4 regions of the Bacillus paralicheniformis genome follow, and region 1 is predicted to be linked to each of the others. Evidence: riboswitches for the same ligand, from Rfam matches in the RefSeq annotation. Region 1 holds a riboswitch; each other region holds the start of a gene.

Evidence for each region. Region 1 has a riboswitch for S-adenosylmethionine ahead of CP943_RS05410 (methionine ABC transporter ATP-binding protein). Riboswitches for the same ligand answer to the same signal wherever they lie in the genome.
Region 2: linked by a shared signal. The riboswitch ahead of CP943_RS16495 (MetQ/NlpA family ABC transporter substrate-binding protein) and the one ahead of CP943_RS05410 (methionine ABC transporter ATP-binding protein) in region 1 are both predicted to bind S-adenosylmethionine.
Region 3: linked by a shared signal. The riboswitch ahead of CP943_RS07080 (methionine biosynthesis PLP-dependent protein) and the one ahead of CP943_RS05410 (methionine ABC transporter ATP-binding protein) in region 1 are both predicted to bind S-adenosylmethionine.
Region 4: linked by a shared signal. The riboswitch ahead of CP943_RS09000 (YezD family protein) and the one ahead of CP943_RS05410 (methionine ABC transporter ATP-binding protein) in region 1 are both predicted to bind S-adenosylmethionine.

What each region holds. Positions count from the first base shown of each region.
Region 1 covers NZ_CP023665.1:1,057,632-1,062,370, forward strand. Annotated here, with positions in the region: gene CP943_RS05395 (ABC transporter ATP-binding protein) at 1-679, shown strand, start outside; gene CP943_RS05400 (ABC transporter permease) at 672-1,613, shown strand; gene cspB (cold shock-like protein CspB) at 1,730-1,930, opposite strand; SAM riboswitch class I at 2,234-2,347, shown strand; gene CP943_RS05410 (methionine ABC transporter ATP-binding protein) at 2,447-3,448, shown strand; gene CP943_RS05415 (methionine ABC transporter permease) at 3,451-4,101, shown strand; gene CP943_RS05420 (MetQ/NlpA family ABC transporter substrate-binding protein) at 4,123-4,739, shown strand, end outside.
Region 2 covers NZ_CP023665.1:3,246,791-3,251,529, reverse strand. Annotated here, with positions in the region: gene CP943_RS16510 (ABC transporter ATP-binding protein) at 1-375, shown strand, start outside; gene CP943_RS16505 (ABC transporter permease) at 365-1,696, shown strand; gene CP943_RS16500 (sunset domain-containing protein) at 1,725-2,405, opposite strand; SAM riboswitch class I at 2,537-2,644, shown strand; gene CP943_RS16495 (MetQ/NlpA family ABC transporter substrate-binding protein) at 2,701-3,525, shown strand; gene CP943_RS16490 (MDR family MFS transporter) at 3,646-4,739, shown strand, end outside.
Region 3 covers NZ_CP023665.1:1,388,135-1,392,873, reverse strand. Annotated here, with positions in the region: gene metC (cystathionine beta-lyase) at 1-1,099, opposite strand, end outside; gene CP943_RS07080 (methionine biosynthesis PLP-dependent protein) at 1,089-2,213, opposite strand; SAM riboswitch class I at 2,279-2,395, opposite strand; gene CP943_RS07075 (helix-turn-helix transcriptional regulator) at 2,523-3,470, shown strand; gene CP943_RS07070 (DinB family protein) at 3,552-4,040, shown strand; gene CP943_RS07065 (helix-hairpin-helix domain-containing protein) at 4,052-4,507, shown strand; gene CP943_RS07060 (esterase family protein) at 4,619-4,739, shown strand, end outside.
Region 4 covers NZ_CP023665.1:1,756,148-1,760,886, reverse strand. Annotated here, with positions in the region: gene sat (sulfate adenylyltransferase) at 1-342, opposite strand, end outside; gene CP943_RS09010 (sulfate permease) at 368-1,432, opposite strand; gene CP943_RS09005 (phosphoadenylyl-sulfate reductase) at 1,444-2,145, opposite strand; gene CP943_RS09000 (YezD family protein) at 2,231-2,347, opposite strand; SAM riboswitch class I at 2,450-2,556, opposite strand; gene pyrE (orotate phosphoribosyltransferase) at 2,720-3,349, opposite strand; gene pyrF (orotidine-5'-phosphate decarboxylase) at 3,346-4,065, opposite strand; gene CP943_RS08985 (dihydroorotate dehydrogenase) at 4,034-4,739, opposite strand, start outside.

The DNA.
Region 1 (4,739 bases):
CGTTGAAAATCCGGAACTGTATAAATTTTTAACGGGCTATCAAAACCTTCAGCAATACGCGCGCATGACGAAAGGCGTGACGAAACAGAAAATTGACGAAATCGTCGAGCTTGTCGGATTGAAAAACAGGATCAATGATAAGGTCAAAACGTATTCTTTAGGAATGAGACAAAGGCTTGGCCTGGCCCAAAGCCTTTTGCACGATCCGAAGCTCTTGATTCTCGATGAGCCGACGAACGGGCTTGATCCGGCCGGTATCCGGGAAATTCGCGATCATTTAAGAAAGCTGACGAGAGAAAGAGGTATGGCGGTCATCGTTTCAAGCCACCTGCTTTCAGAAATGGAGCTGATGTGCGACAGGATCGCCATTATCCAGAACGGAAAGCTCCGGGATATTCAGCATGTGCACGGACCCGCTCGGGATGAAAAGAAGCGCTATTATATTCAAGCGGATGACAATCAGGCTCTGATGCGGGAAGCGGCTGCCTTCAAAAAGATGAAGGTTGACGAAGCGGATGGCGGGATAGAGCTCAGCCTTCAAAAGGATGAAGTGCCTGATTTGATCAAACACTTGTCAGACAACGGTGTCCGCCTATATGAAGTGAAGGCTGTGAACAAATCGCTGGAAGACCGGTTCCTGGAAATCACCGCAGAGAAGGAGGAAGCTCAGCATGTTTAATCTCATCGTAAATGAATGGATCAAAATTTTTAATCGAAAAGGCACATATGTCATGATTGCGATTTTGCTGTTATCTGCCATCGGGCTGGGCGTTCTCACAAAGACGATCGGAGAGACAGACCAAAACCCGGACTGGAAAAAAGAATTGATGCAGGAAAATAAAGATATGAAAGAACAACTTAAAGGGGTCAATAATCCGGCACTTGAAAAAAGCTATGAACGGTTGACCGCCATTAATGAGTATCGAATCAAGCACGATTTGCCGGAAGACGGGGACTATTCGGCCCTGTCGTTCATCAGCGACGCGAGCAGCACCATTCCTCTCCTCGGTCTGTTTGTGATCACGGTGGCTGCGGGAATCGTTGCGAATGAATTCAACTGGGGAACGGTGAAGCTGCTTGTCATCAGGCCGATCAGCCGCTTTAAAATTTTGCTGGCAAAATATTTTACAGTTCTGCTTTTTGCATTGGCTTTGCTTTTCATTCTGTTCGCAAGCGCGGGTATCACAGGCATTGCTTTATTCGGGGCAGGCGACGGCAGCCAGGTTCACTTGGCGTACGCCGATGGAACAGTTGAAGAAAAAAGCCTGCTGCTGCACTTGGCCGGCAGCTATTTGCTGAATTCAATCTCGCTTTTGATGATGGCGACAATGGCCTTTATGATTTCAGCTGTTTTCAGAAACAGCTCGCTTGCCGTAGGTATTTCAATTTTCCTTTTGGCAATGGGCGGAACGGTGACAAACTTGCTCGCAACGAAATTTGATTGGGTGAAATACATCTTATTTGCCAACACTGATCTCACTCAATACTTTGACGGATCTCCGCTTGTTTCAGACATGACGCTGGGATTCTCGATTGTGGTGCTGGCTGTCTATTTTATCGTTTTTCATGTGCTCGCCTTTGGTGCATTCACAAAAAGAGACATCGCTTCATAAGCGGTTTTCGCAAAAAAAGCCTGACGCCGGTTTTCCGGGCGTCAGGCTTTTTTTAAATATAAAAAGACTGCTGACATTCGGTCAGCAGTCCTGTATGAAGATCAGCGGTTCACAGCTTACGCTTTTGTTACGTTAGCAGCTTGTGGTCCGCGGTTTCCTTCAACGATTTCGAAAGATACAGATTGGCCTTCTTCCAAAGTTTTGAAGCCTTCGCCTTGAATAGCAGAGAAATGAACGAATACATCGTCTTGTCCTTCAACTTCGATGAATCCGAAACCTTTTTCAGAGTTAAACCATTTTACTTTACCTTCTAGCATGAAATTTCCTCCTAAAGCGATAACGCTTAAATTCACTATTCTTGCTCTAAAACAAACTTCCAAGACGAAAACTCTTACAAAACTTTCTTCTTAAAGATAGTTCGAACAAAAATAATTACCTTTACTTTACCAGTGTTTAAGCGAAATTACAACTGCTAAACACAATTTTTTTAAAAAAAGTGAAATTTAATAATCAGGGCGAAAAATAAAGCATTAAAAAGCGGGTTTTTGAAATTTTCACAATTCTGATTGACAACATTTCAAAGAAGCTGTAAAGTTAGGTAAAACTTCATGCATCAACACTTCTTATTTAGAGAGGCGGAGGGAATTGGCCCTATGAAGCCTCGGCAGCGGGTTCTGCATACAGCAGAATACTGTGCCACATCCAACAAGCCGTACGGGCTTGGAAGATAAGAAGAGAGCGGACCACTCTATTTACTTCGTGTCGTCTAAGGCTTCTTCTTATTTTTTAAGAGGGAGCCTTTTTTGTTAGCCAAAAAGAGGAGGAAGATCATCATGATTACATTTGAAGGCGTTGAAAAGGTCTATGAAAGCGGCGGACAGAAGGTTCATGCGCTCAATGGAATCGACCTTCATGTAGATAAAGGGGAAATATACGGCGTCATCGGATTCAGCGGCGCAGGGAAAAGCACGCTGATCCGCTGTGTGAACTTCCTTGAAAAACCGACGGCCGGAAAGGTATTCGTCGGCGGAAGAGACTTAATGTCTCTGTCGAAAGCTGAGATTCGAGCTGTTAAAAGGAAGATCGGCATGGTATTTCAGCATTTTAACCTGTTAAATTCAAAGACGATTTTCGCTAATGTCGCTGAGCCGCTCGCGCTTGTCAAAACACCGAAAGCCGAAATCAAGCAAAAAGTGACGGAACTGCTCCATTTTGTCGGACTTGAGGATAAAGCCCGCGATTATCCGGATCAGCTGTCGGGCGGCCAAAAGCAGCGCGTCGGCATTGCCCGGGCGCTGGCGACAAATCCGGAGGTTCTGCTCTGTGATGAAGCGACATCCGCGCTTGACCCGCAGACGACCGGCGATATTTTGAAGCTGCTGAAGCGCGTCAACGAACAATATAACATCACGATTTTGTTGATCACTCATGAAATGAATGTGGCAAAAGAAATCTGCGACAAAGTCGCGGTCATTGAAAAAGGAAGGATCATTGAATCAGGCAGCGTGTTTGACGTGTTTTCCGCGCCGGAAACCGAAACGGCCAAAAGCTTTGTCAAATCAGCCATCGACCACGAGATACCTGAATCGATTCAAAAATTAAATGTGAAGCATCTCTACCAGCTTCAATTTGTCGGCGAATCTTCCGGGAAGCCATTTCTTTCGCAAGTGGCAAAGCGGTTTGACGTAGAAGTCAACATTCTGCACGGAACGATTACAGAGCTTCAGGGAATTCCGTTTGGCAGTATGACGGTTGAACTGCAGGGGGAAGACGGTGAAATCGGGCGGGCGCTCGAATATATCCGCAGAGAAAACATTCGCATCAGGGAGGTATAAGCATGCTTGTTACATATGACCAAATCATTGACGCACTGGTTCAGACGATTCAAATGACGGTTTTCTCGCTTTTATTTTCAAGCGTGATCGGCATTCCGCTCGGCATTTTGCTGGTTGTCACAAGGAAGGGGCATCTGCTTGAAAATCCGGCAGTTTTTACGGTTGTCAATATGATCATTAACATTTTCCGTTCCGTTCCGTTTATCATCTTGATGGTTGCTTTAATTCCGGTGACAAGGCTGATTGTGGGGACGTCCATCGGCACATCGGCAGCGATTGTTCCCCTGACTTTTTATGCGGGGCCTTACATCGCAAGGCTCGTCGAGAACTCTCTGCTTGAAGTCGATCCGGGAGTCATTGAAGCCGCTGAAGCAATGGGAGCGACTCCGCGGCAGATCATCTTCCGGTTTCTGATTCCGGAAGCGCTCGGTTCGCTTGTGCTGAGTTTTACGGTGGCAACGGTCGGATTGGTCGGAGCGTCGGCGATGGCTGGTGCGATAGGCGCCGGCGGTCTTGGGGATTTGGCGATCACATACGGCTACCAAAGGTTTGACACGCTGACGATGATCATCACGGTTGCAATTCTCGTCATCGTTGTGCAGGGATTGCAGACATCCGGAAACGTTCTGTCCAAAAAATTGAGAAGAAGATAAATAGAGAGGGAGACAGCTATGATGAAAAAGTTCACATTTATTATCATTTTACTGCTGCTTGCGGGAGTGATCGCGGGGTGTGCGGCAGACTCTGATGCGAAAACCATTAAAATCGGCATCAGCGGAACGGATACAAGAATCTGGGACTTTGTGAAGAAAAAAGCCGAGAAAGAAGGCTTAAAGCTTGAAATCGTCAAATATTCTGATTATGTTCAGCCGAACCAGGCTTTGGCGGGCGGTGACATTGACGCCAATGCATTTCAGACGATATCTTACTTTAATGCATTCAAAAAGGAACGCAATCTTGAACTTTCGCCGATCGGCACAACGATCATCGCTCCGATGGGCATTTATTCCGAGAAGTATGATTCGCCTGACGATATACCAAACGGCGCGGAAATCGCTGTTCCGAGCGAAGCGACGAACATGGGCAGAGCCTTGCTCCTGTTGGAGTCCGCCGGCCTGCTTCAATTAAAGGACGGATTTGACGGAAACGGAACGCTTGATGCGATTAAAGAAAATCCTAAAAAACTCAAAATCACAACGGTGGCCGCAGAGCAAACGCCGCGCGTGCTTCCCGACGTCGCTGCATCTGTTATCAACAACGGCATAGCGGTTGACGCCGGCTTCCATCCTGT
Region 2 (4,739 bases), 2.2 Mb from region 1:
GAACTGCCTCTGACTTTAAAAGGTGTTCATCCGTCTGAGCGGAAGCAGCGCGTCAATGAGATGCTTCACCGCGTCGGCCTTGAAAACCACGCTGGACACTATCCGAATGAGCTTTCAGGCGGACAGCAGCAGCGCGTCAGCATCGCCCGCGCTTTGATTTTGAATCCGTCAATCATTTTAGCCGACGAACCGACCGGAAGCCTCGATTCCGAAACAGAGCAGGAAATCCTCGAATTCATTCGGCAGCTGAACAGGGAGCGCGGTATTACATTCGTCATCATCACGCACGATGACGAGGTGGCATCGATCGCCAAAACGAAATTTCAGTTATCTGACGGCGTATTAGAGAAGGGGGAAGAGACTGTTGAAGTTTAAGGATCAGTTGAAGTTCATTAGAAGAAATATGAAGAAAAACCGCCTGCGTGTATTCATGACCATTCTCGCAACAACGGTGGCCTGCGCGTTTTTAATCGTGCTCGCATCGGTCGGATTCGGCCTGCAAAAATCGCTGACTGAACAGCTGATGAAAGAGCAAATCGTGACTGAGATAAATGTTGTCGGAAAAGAAGGGCAAAGCGATCAGAAAGTTCAAAAGAAAGACTTGAAAGAATTCGAAAATCGCAAAGATGTGTCCGCGATTATCGAGCGCACGCAGGTGTTCGCACCTGCTGAAGCAAAGTTGGGCAACAGGACAAACAATCAAATGTCGAATATCACGATTACTGACATGGCTGCTGAACAAAAAGCCAATATTAAACTCGATCGCGGCCGCGTAGCGAAAACACCGAATGAAATCGTCGTCGGCTACCATTTCGGGAAGAATCTCTGGACGAAAAAAGAAGCCCAAGATTATGAAAAGCAGATGGAAAATAATGCTGAGGAAGTAAAAGAACCAAAAGGATACGCAGAAGATATTCTCGGCAAAACAATTGAATTAAAGATCTCAAAAATGGATGAAAAAACAGGAGAAGAAGGGAAAGCGAAAACATATGATCTGAAAGTTGTCGGAGTTACGAAAAAACCTTCTTATGAATGGGCAAGCGATTCAACAGTCTATGTCAGCAACGACATGCAAAAAGACATCACCGGATTTCTGAAGGCGGACAAAGACAGCGGCACGATCGAAAAAAAGCTTTCGGTTTACGCGGATAACTTTGAACATGTCGGACAGCTGACAACAGATTTGGAGGATGAAGGCTACTACGTCGATTCAATAACGAAAAAACTCGAAAGCATTAATCTTTTTTTCATGGCTTTTAAAATCGGTCTGATCTTCGTCGGAGTCATTGCCGTCTTGATTTCAGCGATCGGCATTTTCAACACGATGACAATGGCGGTTACAGAGCGGACGCAGGAGATCGGCATTATGAAAGCGATCGGGGCAAGCCCGAACGTGATCAGGAAAATGTTTCTGCTGGAAAGCGCCTATATCGGTATCTTAGGATCTGTTTTAGGTGTTATCATTTCATACGGTGTCAGCTTTTTAGTGAACAAGATTATACCACCTATTTTATCATCGGTTTCAGAAGGAGGAGCGAGTGCGGCAGACTTCAGCATCACCTTCTCGTACATTCCGGTCAGTCTTGTCCTTATCGCGACCTTGATCAGTGCAGGCGTCGCCATTCTTTCAGGCCTGAACCCGGCCATTAAAGCGACAAGAACGAACGTGCTGACAGCATTAAGAAGAGAGCTTTAAGAAAAAAGCCGGCGGTATGCCGGCTTTTTTAACGTTTCGGAGGTCTGTACCCCGCATCACGCGCCTCCTGTTCTGTGCAGAACCAGCGGGCGACGTTTTTCGTGCGGTCATAATATGTACTTCCTGGTGTATGATAAATATGGTTGACGCTTCCTTTGATTTTGCACTCTTGTTTGCTTTCACCGCTGTTTTTCTTAGGGGAGGGCGCGCTGTGTGACGTTCCGGCCTGAGCGGTGGCGTTCTTTTCTTTTACAGTGGCTTCGGCACTGCCGCTTTTTTCTTCAGCCTTAGCCAGTTTTTCTGACAGCGATTTTGTTTTTTTCGTAAGCGAGTCTTTTTCTTTTGTCAGTTTTTCATTTTCTTTTTTTAATGTGTCATTCTCCGTTTTGGCTGCCTTCAGTTTTTCGTTTGCTTGATTGAGCTGCTGCTTTAATGCGGTTTGCTCCTTTTGTACAGCGCTGTGTTCAGTTTTCAGTTCCTGAAGCTCGGTTGTCAGGTCCTCTGTTTTTGTCTCATTTACGGCATATGTTTCCTCACTGTAATAAGGCGCAGAGATGATCAGGAGGAGAAGTCCGCCTGCAAAACAAGGATAAAAGAGTTTTCTGGAAAACCTTTTGCCTGGAGAAAAGATTCTTCTGATCAAATGAAATACAAGGTAGCAGATGGAAAAAATAAAGGATAAAAACCCGATCAGCATGATAGATTCCATGATTCGTCTCCTTTCGTGTTTGATAACTATATTTTAGCTTAAAAAGAAAAAAATGTTTATACCAAAAAACTTCTTGCAAATCTAAATATTCAAACGTAAAATAAAGAAATCATTTAAAAAACTGAATATGCAGCTTATAAAGAGAGATGGAGGGACTGGCCCGGCGAAATCTCAGCAACCTGCAGCAGAGCAAGGTGCTAAATCCAGCAGAATGTCAGGCGCATTCTGAAAGATAAGTTGAACAACTCTTTCAGGCGCTGAAAGAGTTTTTTTTATTTTGGAGGAGGAGATATACATGAACAAGATATTAAAATGGACTTCCGTGCTGGGACTGGCCTTGAGCATGGCGCTTCTGACCGCATGCGGAAACAATGCCGAAAGCGATGGTAAAACGATCAAAATAGGCGCTACTGCAGGACCGTATTACGATATGGTCAAAAAAGCGATTCAGCCTGAACTTGAGAAAAAAGGCTACAAAGTTGAAGTGGTCGAATTCACCGACTATGTACAGCCGAACACGGCGTTAAGCGAAGGCGAACTCGACGCCAATTTGTTTCAACATGAGGTTTTTATGAAATCATACAATCAAGAAAACAATAAACATCTTGCTGCACTCATTTCTGTGCCGACCGCTCCGATGGGTCTCTATTCTGCCAAATATAACGACTTGAACGATGTCAAAAACGGGGCGGAAGTGGCTGTTCCAAACGATCCGGCCAATGCCGCCAGGGCATTTTTAACGCTCCAGGATCAGGGGCTGATTCGGCTGAAAAGCGATGTCGACACATTGAAAGCCTCTGTGCAGGATATTGCGGAAAATCCGAAAAAGCTGACATTTAAACAGCTTGAATCTGCCAATCTTCCAAGAGCGGTCGATGACCTGGATATCGCGGCTGTCCCGGGTAATTTCGCTCTCTCCGCTAATATGAAGTTGCAGGACGCGCTGGCGCTTGAGAACATGCCTGACCGCTACCGCAATCAAGTGGTAGTGGATGAAAAAAACAAAGACAAGCCATTCGCCAAAGATCTCAAAGAAGCGGTAAAATCCAAAGCTTTCGAAGATGCGATCGATCGGGAATTCGCCGGTTTCGGAAAGCCAAAATGGATGACGCAATCATAAAAAAATTCCCCCTTTAAAAAGGGGGTTTTTTATGTTGAAAATCGAAATCGTGTCAATTGAAAAAAATGGGCAAAACGAATAGAATCTAGAGGGAATGCTAAAGAGAAAGAAGGAAACGCTATGCCGCGCACATTATGGCTTTTGGTCATCGGAATGTTTATCAATGTCACAGGGGCATCTTTTTTATGGCCGCTGAATACCATCTATATCCATCAGCATTTGGGAAAGTCGCTGACAGCGGCCGGATTTGTGCTGATGCTGAACTCAGGGGCAAATGTGCTGGGCAACCTGTTCGGAGGATATTTATTCGATAAAATCGGCGGATTTAAAACGGTCGTACTTGGAATTGTGATCACGTTTGCGAGCCTTTCAGGCCTCGTCTTTTTTCATGAGTGGTTCCAATACATTCTTTTCTTAACATTGGCCGGTTTTGGATCAGGGATCGTGTTTCCGGCATGCTATGCAATGGCCGGCTCGGTTTGGCCGGAAGGCGGCAGAAAGCCGTTCAATGCTGTATACGTGGCGCAAAATGCAGGGGTGGCAGTTGGTTCAGCGCTCGGCGGAATTGTCGCGTCTTTTTCATTTACGTATGTTTTTCTGGCGAATGCGATGCTATATGCCGTCTTTTTCTTGATTGCGATTTTCGGATTTAGACGCATCCGGTCTGAAAAAGCCATGCAGTCTTCTGTTTTGGATCATGCCGATTCAGTCAGCGGGAAATCTAGATTCTCCGCGCTTTTGGTTATATGTACGGGCTACCTGCTCGGCTGGGTCGCTTATTCGCAATGGTCCTCGACCATCGCTTCACACACCCAGGAGCTGGGGATATCTCTTGGGCAGTACAGCGTACTTTGGACAGTGAACGGGGCGCTCATTGTTTTCGGTCAGCCGCTGATCGGTTTTTTTGTGAAACGGTTTGCCGAATCGCTGAAAAACCAAATCGTCATCGGATTTGTCATTTTTATGATGGCATACGGAATTTTGTTTGGCGCTGAACGGTTTCCGGCGTTTCTTGCCGCGATGGTTGTGCTAACCATTGGCGAAATGCTTGTATGGCCGGCTGTGCCGACAATCGCCAACCGTCTCGCTCCGAGGGGAAAAGAAGGGTTTTATCAAGGGTTTGTCAACAGTATGGCGACCGGCGGAAGAATGATCGGGCCGCTTTTTGGCGGAATGCTGGTTGATTATTTCAATATGCAGCTTTTGCTCGCGGT
Region 3 (4,739 bases), 330 kb from region 1:
CACCGACGCTCAGCCGCAGAAGGCCGTCGGTAATCCCCCGTTTTTCCCGCTCTTCTTTCGGCATAGCGGCGTGTGACATTTTTGCCGGATAGGAAAGGATCGACTCCACAGCGCCGAGACTGACGGCAAAGACCGGAAGAGAGACGCGTTCCACAATCTTTTTCACGGCTTCTGCATTCTCCAGCTCGAACGAAAGGACGGCGCCGGCGCCATATGACTGGTGCCTGTGAACTGACGCACCCGGATGCGAAGACAGCCCCGGATAATACACTTGTTTGACGGCCGGATGCTTTTCAAAAAATTCAGCGAGCTGCTGAGCTGTTCGAGATGCTTTTTCAAGCCGAACCTGCAGTGTTTTCAGCCCTCTCAGCACAAGCCAGCAGTCTTGGACGCCGAGAACAGCGCCGAACGAATTTTGCAGCTTATAAAGTTCTTCCCCGAGCTTTTTGTCTTTCACAACGGCAAGTCCTGATAATACGTCGCTGTGTCCGCTTAAAAACTTCGTCGCGCTGTGTAGCACAACATCGACGCCGAGCTCGAGCGGCCGCTGCAGCGCCGGGGTCATAAACGTGTTGTCAAGAAACGTCAGACAGCCGTGCGCCTTGGCAAGCTTGACGACGCCTCTGATATCCGTAATGCCGAGCGTCGGATTTGACGGTGTTTCAAGGTAGATGACTTTTGTATTTTCCCTTATGTTTAAAGCAATTTCATTTAAATCCGTCATATCGACGAAAGTATGTTCAATCCCGAAGCGGCTCAGCACTTCCGTAATCATCCGGTAAGTGCCGCCGTACACATCTTTTGTGACAAGCACGTGATCGCCCTTTGACAAAAGCAGAAAGGCGGTGGAAATCGCGGCCATTCCGGATGAAAAAGCAAATCCCCTCGTCCCTCCCTCAAGCTCGGCTATCGTGTCTTCAAGCGCCGTTCTTGTCGGTGTTCCTGACCGGCTGTAGTCATATTCGCCGAATTTGTCAAAAGAGCCTTGATGAAAGGTTGAGGCGTGCTGGATCGGCACGCTGACGGCTCCGGTTGCTCCGTCCGTTTTATTTTGGTTATGAACAAGCCGTGTTTCAAGCGTCCAGTTTTCATGACTCATGCGGAACCGCCTCCCCTTTTACTTTTTCCAGCGCAGCTTTTAGATCCTGCTTTAAATCGGAGACGTGTTCGATTCCGACTGAAAAGCGCAGAAGTCTGTTGCAGACGCCGTTTGCAATTCGGATGTCTTCCGGGATATCCATATGGGTCTGTGTCGCCGGATAGGTGATGAAGCTTTCGACTCCGCCGAGGCTTTCGGCGAAACAGATCGTCTTGAGATTTTTCAGCAACGGATTAACCCATTCTTCTTTTTGAACGCGGAATGACAGCATGCCGCCTTTTCCCGGATAAAGAACATCGGCAATTTCCTCCTGCTCTTCCAAAAAGGCCGCAAGTTCCCGCGCGTTTTCCTGATGCTGTCTCATCCTGAGAGCGAGCGTCTTCATCCCTCTCATTAAGAGCCATGAATCGAACGGCGATAAAACCGCGCCGATGGCGTTTTGGTGCTGGAACATTTCCTCAGACAGCTCTTCGCCTTTTGCAACGACAAGCCCCGCCAAAAGATCGTTATGACCGCCCAAATACTTCGTCGCGCTGTGAATGACAAGATCAGCGCCGAGCTCAATCGGCTTTTGCAGAACCGGTGTATAGAACGTATTGTCAACAATGAGCAGCAAGTCGTGCTCTTTGGCGATTTGCGCGATTTTTTGAATATCAGCTTCCTGCATGAGCGGATTTGTCGGCGTTTCTACAAACAGTGCCTTTGTATTGTTCGTGATTTTCGACTTGATACAGTCTTCGTCTGAAAAATCGTCGTAGAAAAAGCGAAGTCCGTATTTCTTCCATTCGTTTTCAAAAAGGCGGTACGTTCCCCCATATAAATCGGACGAAACGATGAGCTCATCCCCGCTTTGAAACAGAGCCATGATCGTCTGAATGGCAGCCATACCGGAACTGAACGCAAAGCCGCGCGTTCCCCCTTCGAGTTTCGCGATTGCATCTTCAACAAGCTGTCTTGTCGGATTTTTTGTGCGAATGTAATCAAACCCTGTGGATTCCCCGATCCCTTTGTGCCTGTACGCAGAAGAGAAATAAACGGGAGGATTGACAGTTCCCGTTATTTCATCACTGCGGTTGCCGATTTGCGCCAGCGTTGTTTGTACATGTTCAGTCATATGACACCATCCTTTTAAAAATAAAAAACCCCTTCTTCATAAGAAGAAGGGGGATTATGCGCTTCTTCTTATCTTCCAAGCATCTGCTTGCTGGATTTAGCACCTTGGTACACTGACATCGTCAGTGCAGACCGGTTGCTGAGGTTTCAAAGGGCCAGTCCCTCCACCTCTCGTGATAAGAATCTCTTCAATTTTCTGATTGTTCTTTACTTTAACCTAAGTCAAGACATTTTTCAAGGGTCATTTTTAAATCTTTCCTCATATTGAACATGGTATGATGAAACCAAACGACGGAACCGGAGGAATCAGATGCCAAAAACAGAGCGATTAATCGAATTGATGATGACCGTTCATACAAAACGAAAATTTACGGCCGGGGAGCTCGCAGCAGAATTCGGGGTTTCCTACCGCACGATTCTCCGCGATCTGGACGAGCTGAGCGCGCTCGGCGTCCCGATCTATTCTGAAACAGGCGCGAACGGAGGCTATTATTTGCTGAATGAACCTGTGCTTCCGCCGCTCTTTTTTACACAATCAGAGGCGGCGGCTATGTTTTTCGCGTATCAATCTCTGCAGTTTTTCGGATCGCTTCCCTTTGATGCGGAAACGCGGATGGTTTTAAAAAAGTTCTACCGCCACCTTCCCGTGGAAACACAGGAGCGGATTGATGCGATGAAAGACAGAATCGTGTTCTGGAATCCGCATCGTCCAAAAGCCGCCGAACATTTAGAAACGCTTCTTGATGCAGCCATCAATCAATCCGTTTTGACGGTCGTTTATGACGGAACAGACGATTGCGCGGAGAGATCCATCCAGCCCATCGGCTTGTTCAGCTGGAACGGCTTCTGGTACTGTCCGGCCTATTGCTTTAAAAGGCAGGCGTTCAGACTGTTCCGCGCCGACCGCATCCTTCGGGCGGAAAAAGCGGCCAGCCCGCTGGCCCGCCAGCTTCCCTATCGATCGGTTCTCAGCTGGATCAAACATTCGGAGAGCGAGTGCTCTGAACCGGTGCGGCTGCAAGCGGAACTGACACGCAGAGGAGCCAGGCGGGCTGCGGCTGATGTGGACTTATTCAAGATCCTCACCATGCGGGATGACGGGACGGGGGCGATCGATGCAAACCTCCCCAGACCAGAACTTGAGTATTTCGGGGAACTTTTGTGGAACCTCGGCACTGAGGCAACTGTCAAAGAACCCGCGGAAATCAAGCTTCAGCTGAAACGAAAGGCTTCTGACATTTTAGCAAGGTACGACTGACTTTTTTTTTAGAATCGTGACAAAGCCTGTCAGGATTAGGTGATACTTTTAGAATAATGCCAAATGGAAAGGATGAAGCAAATGAATCAAGTTCAAGCCCTGCGGAGCGATTTGTTCCACGAGATGGAGACGGGCATCCGCTCCACGTGTCATCTTCTGAAAAAAGTGAAGGAATCTGACTGGTCTTACCGGCCCGCCGACCGCATGCGAAGCCTGAAAGAACTGGCAAGCCATCTGACGGCCATCCCAGAAGCCGACATGGCTATCATGCAGGAAAAGGAAGAGGCCGCCATCTCCCGAATTGAAAAGAAGTATAGTGCATTGCAGTCGGCTGACCAAATGGCTGAAGCGATGCAGAAAGGATTCGCCGCTTTTCAAACGTATATGACTTCCCTCTCCGACGAGGAATTTTTGACGAAAAAAACAAAGCCGTTTTACCTTGATGAAGGGATGACCCAAAGCCGCTGGCTGACGGAAACGCTCACCCACGTCTTCCATCACAGGGCCCAGCTGTTTAATTATTTAAAACAGCTCGGCTATGACGTCAACATGTTCGATCTGTATCTTTAAAAGGTGTTCATATGAAGCTGCCTCTGACAAAAAAAGAACGGTCAAACTTAAGGACAGCCAAGGTAAAAATAAAAAACACGGCATATATGGATCTGTCCGTCCTTGCACATACGCTCGGTTCGTCTTTGGAGCGCGCCGCATACATCAAGGCGCTCGCCCAGTTTCAAACCGCTCCTTCCATCGGGCCGAAAATGGCGCAGTGCGCCGTTGACCTGGGCTACTATTCCCTTGGCGACATCAAGCATGAATCAGGTGCGGATTTGATCATCCGCCTCGAAAAACTGAAAGGCTACTGGGAAGATCCTTGTGCAGAAGATGCGCTGCGATGCATCGTCCATTACGCCAACGATCCCGAAAGCGCTAAAAGCTGGTGGGATTTCACAGAGGAAAGAAAAATGTACCGCGAACGCTGCGGATACCCTCCGGATAGACCGTCAACGCCCTGGTACGAAAAAAAACGGACATAAAAAATCACGGCTGCCGAACAGTTCGGCAGCCCTTTTCGCTTCTTTCACAAGAGAATTTCGTGTTAAAATGAATGGAAACGTTCACAAACATTATTTCTGGAGGAATTCATCTTGGCTATGAAAACAGGAGTCATTCAGGAGAAGAAGCTTTTTTCGGAAGAGCTCGGCGAGGAAATGGAGCTTCTCGTCTATTTGCCGTCATCCTTCTCGCCGCTTTACAAATATCATGTGA
Region 4 (4,739 bases), 700 kb from region 1:
CGGCGTATAGATGTCTTCGATCTCGATGACGCCGTATGTTTCCCCATTATAGGTGAGGCGGACGGTGTCCCCCGCTTTTAAGCTTGAAGCTTTTTGCTCGTCAACAGGCAGAGCGATCGGAAGCGTCCATACTTCGCCGCTTGACAGTCTCATATTTTCGACAACGGACAGATAGTCTTTCTCTGTCATAAAGCCTTGGATCGGGCTGTACGCTCCGATTCCGATCAGCTCCAAATCTGAAAAAGCCATTAAATCCAGTTCAATTTCCTGTGCGATATGTTGAAAATCGTATGCTTCATTGACGCGGTTAACCAATACACCGCCGTGTGGTGCTAAACTCATAAACTTGTTTCCCCCTACTTTGTGTTTAAATTCCTCCGCCTTGTTCATGGACGGAGCTGTGCTCTTTTTTGACTGCTCTCATCAGGCTGATCGTCCCGACAGATGCCAGAAGGACGCTTGTGACGACGATGAGAGCATAATAGTCTCCTTTTAATAAAAGGCTGACCAGCATATAAGACAAGCTTAATGAAAGGAACGGCGAGACGACCCATACTTTCAGCATCGTTTTGACCACTTGTTTATGAAAGACATTGCCGCCGTTTTTTGCCATTCCCATCCCTATAATAGAAGATGATGTGACTTGCGCAAGCGGAACCGGCAAACCGAAAATCGAACTGATGATGACAAGCCCGGCTCCTGTTCCGGAAAGGATGATCCCCTCTCCTTTTGAAAATTTCGTTATTTTTTTGCCGTTTGTTTCAAGAACGCGCCTGCCCAGTAAAAGGGCGCCCAGCGCGACAAACAGTCCGCCGTAGAGCGTTCCTTCCCCGACTGTCAAAACATGCGCCGCCACCAGAGGTCCGACAGCATTTGCGACATTGTTCATGCCTGCTGAGAAGGCTTCAAAAAACCCGGTGATCAACAGAATGACCGCCAAAACCTTTGCTTTCTTTCCCGAGGCTGGACGTTTGATCGTTTTTTTCATGATGTTTGCCATCGCAAATGTAAAGGTAAAAGCGACGATTGGTACAACGACCCAAAATGAGACGATGACAAGCAAAGATTTCACATATAAAACCTGGTAAGCAACACCTACTCCGACAACAGATCCGACCGTCACTTCACTTGTCGAAAGCGGGATGCCGAGTACATTTGCGATAAAGAGCGACAGTGCCGCCGAGCCGATAATAATGCAGACGATTTCAAGCGAAATCACCCGTTCGGGAATGATGCCTGAGCTGATCGTTTTCACGACGTTTCCTCCGCCGATGACGGCGCCCGAGAGAACGCCTGCTGCACAGATTATTAGTGCGTGAAACTTCTTTTTGACGGCTTCAGATCCATAGGCGATTCCCATTGAAGCAGCTGCACCGCTCGCTCCGATATTCATCGCAAAAAACATGCTAAATAAAATGGCGGCAAGTTCCATGACTCATCTCCTTACTCGTGTAATCCGCATTCTGTTTTAGCCGATCCGTTCCAGCGGCCTGATCGAAGATCATCCATTGTAAAGGCCGGAGAGGTGCACGGAGCGCAGCCGATGCTCGGGTAGCCTTGATCATGAAGCGGATTATACGGGAGATCGTGCTTTGTCACATATCTCCAAATATCCTTCCACGTCCAATGAATGAGCGGACAAACTTTGATAGACTTGAATTTTTCATCTTTGTTCAAAAAATTCGTTTTGCTCCGCCCGGGCGATTGCTCGCGGCGCAGGCCCGACAGCCACGCCGGGTAGCCTGAAAGCGTCTCGCGGAGAGGAATGACCTTCCTCATTTCACAGCAGGAATTCGGAGCGGTCTTCCATAGTTCGTCCCCATATTCTTTCGCCTGCTCTTCGACGGTAAGCTCCGGTGTTTTCATGATAATCTGAAGGCCTGGATATCGTTCTTTGACAGCGTCGATCGTTTCATACGTTTCTTTAAAATGAAATCCCGTATCAAGGAAAACGATGACCGCATCTTTTTTCACCTTATAAATCAAATCGATCAGGACGATTCCCTCAATTCCGAAGCTGCACGCATATACAAGCTGATTTCCGTAATGTCCGTACGCCCATTTCAAGACGGACAGCGCTCCTTTATAAGAGTCATCTTCCTGAAAAGAGATATTTGGTTCTTCCCATGTGCTGTAAGTAAAAATTTTCGGTTCCCCCTTTTTTCGCCAACAAAAAAACGGCTTCCAGCAGAAAAAAACTGTGAAAACCGCCTCTAGTTTGTCTAGTCAGCTATTTCAATCTTATTTTTTCATTTTTTTCGATTTGAATGACTTTGCCGTCCTGAACAACGAATGTGATCGATCCGTAATTCATGTCTTTCAGCATGTCTTTCATTTTGATGATCACCTTTTCAAGCTGTTCATCTGTCTTCACTTCTAGCTCCTCCTCTGCCCCTAAAAATTAAAATCTTTCTTCCAAATTTGAAAGAAAGACGAGGAACTCCGCTATTCCTTATCTCTCAAAATGAGGGCATTTTGCTGGAAGTAGCACCTTACGCTTCACACGCAGGTTGCCGGGTTTCATCGGACCAGTCCCTCCACCGCTCTTGATAAGTTTGCTTTTGTTATTTTAAAATTTTAGCACAATTCGAACAAAAGTCAACCCGACTTTTTTTATAGGATTAATAAAAAATAAAAATAATCCGATTTTACTATTTTTAAATCTGCAAAAAGACGCAAAAAAAGCCGTTCTCCCATTAGGAGAATACGGCTTTTTTCATTAATCCATCCAAGACTTGCTTTCAGGATCCGCCTTCCATTCTTTCAGTTTGGCGGCATCCTGTTCGCTGATATATCCGCCGGCAAGCGCAGCCTCTGTCAATGTATCGTAATCAGTCAGCGTGCGGTATTCAACGCCCGCTTCGCTGAAGGCGGCGGCAGCTTTAGGAAGCCCGTAAGTGAAAATGGCGGCGACACCGAGCACTTCACATCCCGCCTCTGTGAGAGCGGCTGCCGCTTCAAGGACGCTTCCTCCCGTTGAAATTAAATCTTCAATTACAACGACTTTTTGTCCTTTTACAACAGCGCCTTCAATTTGGTTTCCTTTGCCGTGCGCCTTCGGTTTGCTTCTGACGTAGCACATCGGCAGGCTCAGCCTGTCGGCGGCAAGCGCGGCATGGGGGATTCCCGCAGTTGCCGTACCGGCGATCATTTCGGCTCCGGGAAACTTGTCTTGAATCAGTCCGGCAAGCCCTGAAGCTATATCATCCCTTACTTCCGGATATGAAAGCGTCAAACGATTGTCGCAGTAGATGGGCGACAAGATGCCGCTCGCCCATGTAAACGGCTCGTTCGGGCGCAGGAAAACCGCTTTGATTCTTAATAAATGGTTTGCAATGTCTGTTTTCATGCCTTGGTTCCCTCCCACTCATGTCCTATTCTTCTGTAGGCTGACACAGGATCTTCCGCCTGTGTAATCGAACGGCCGACAACGATCGCCGACACGCCTTTTTCCCTTGCGTAGCCAGGCGTCGCCACCCGGACCTGGTCGTTGTTTTTGTCATCCGCCATGCGAATTCCGGGTGTCACGGTCAGAAAATCTAAAGACGCGGCCCGGTAAATGTGTTCGGCTTCATGGACGGAGCAGACGACACCGTCAAGTCCGCTTTCTTTAGCCAACTTGCTGTAGTGAACAACTGTATCGAGAAGCGGCGTTTCAATCAGCAGCTCTTGCTGAAGCATTACTGAAGACGTGCTTGTCAGCTGGGTCACAGCAATTAATGAAGGGCGTTTTCGGCCTGCCGGAGTCCCCGCTTCAAGGCCTTCAAGCGCCGACTCCATCATTTGCTTTCCGCCTGCTGCGTGCACATTGACAAGGCTGACGCCAAACCCCGCCAGCCTTTTCATCGCCTTGTATACGGTCGTTGGAATGTCGTGGCATTTTAGATCAAGGAAAATGCGGCAGCCGCGCTCCTGTAACTTTTCAAGGATGGCCGGCCCTTCCTGATAAAAAAGCTCCATGCCCACCTTCACGAAAAGCTCTTCTCCATGAAACCGGTCCAAAAACGCATATGTTTCCTGTGCTGATGCAAAATCAAGCGCGATGATGGGCGGCGTATGTTTCATCCTTCCAGCTCCTTCCGATACACTCGTTCAACGAACGGTATCCGTATTTTTCTAAAACGCGCGGCAAATCGGCGATGATTTCGGGACAAACAAACGGATTAACAAAGTTTGCGGTGCCGACGGCGACTGCGCTCGCACCCGCCAGCAAAAACTCAAGCACATCTTCCGCTGACTGGACACCGCCCATGCCGATGATCGGAATGCTGACTTTTTGGCTGACTTCATGCACCATTCTGATGGCCACCGGTTTAACAGCAGGGCCTGATAATCCGCCGGTTTTGTTCGCCAAGATCGGCTTTCCCGTTTTTAAGTCGAGCCGCATCCCGATCAAGGTGTTGATCATCGTCAAACCGTCCGCTCCCGCTTCTTCTATGGCAAGAGCGATGTCGGTAATATTCGCGACATTCGGCGACAGCTTCACATAGACGGGAACGCTCGCAACCTCTTTCACCGCTTTCGTCAGCTCACTGGCCATTTCCGGCTGCGTACCGAAGGCGATCCCTCCCGTTTTCACGTTAGGACAGGAAATATTCAGCTCGAGCGCATGAACATTCGGCGCTTTGCTGATTTCTTCAGCCACTTCAACATAATCGTCGATCTGCGAGCCGGCGACATTGGCGATAATCGGTGTATCGAACTGTTCGAGCCACGGCAATTCGTGTTCCATGACAGCC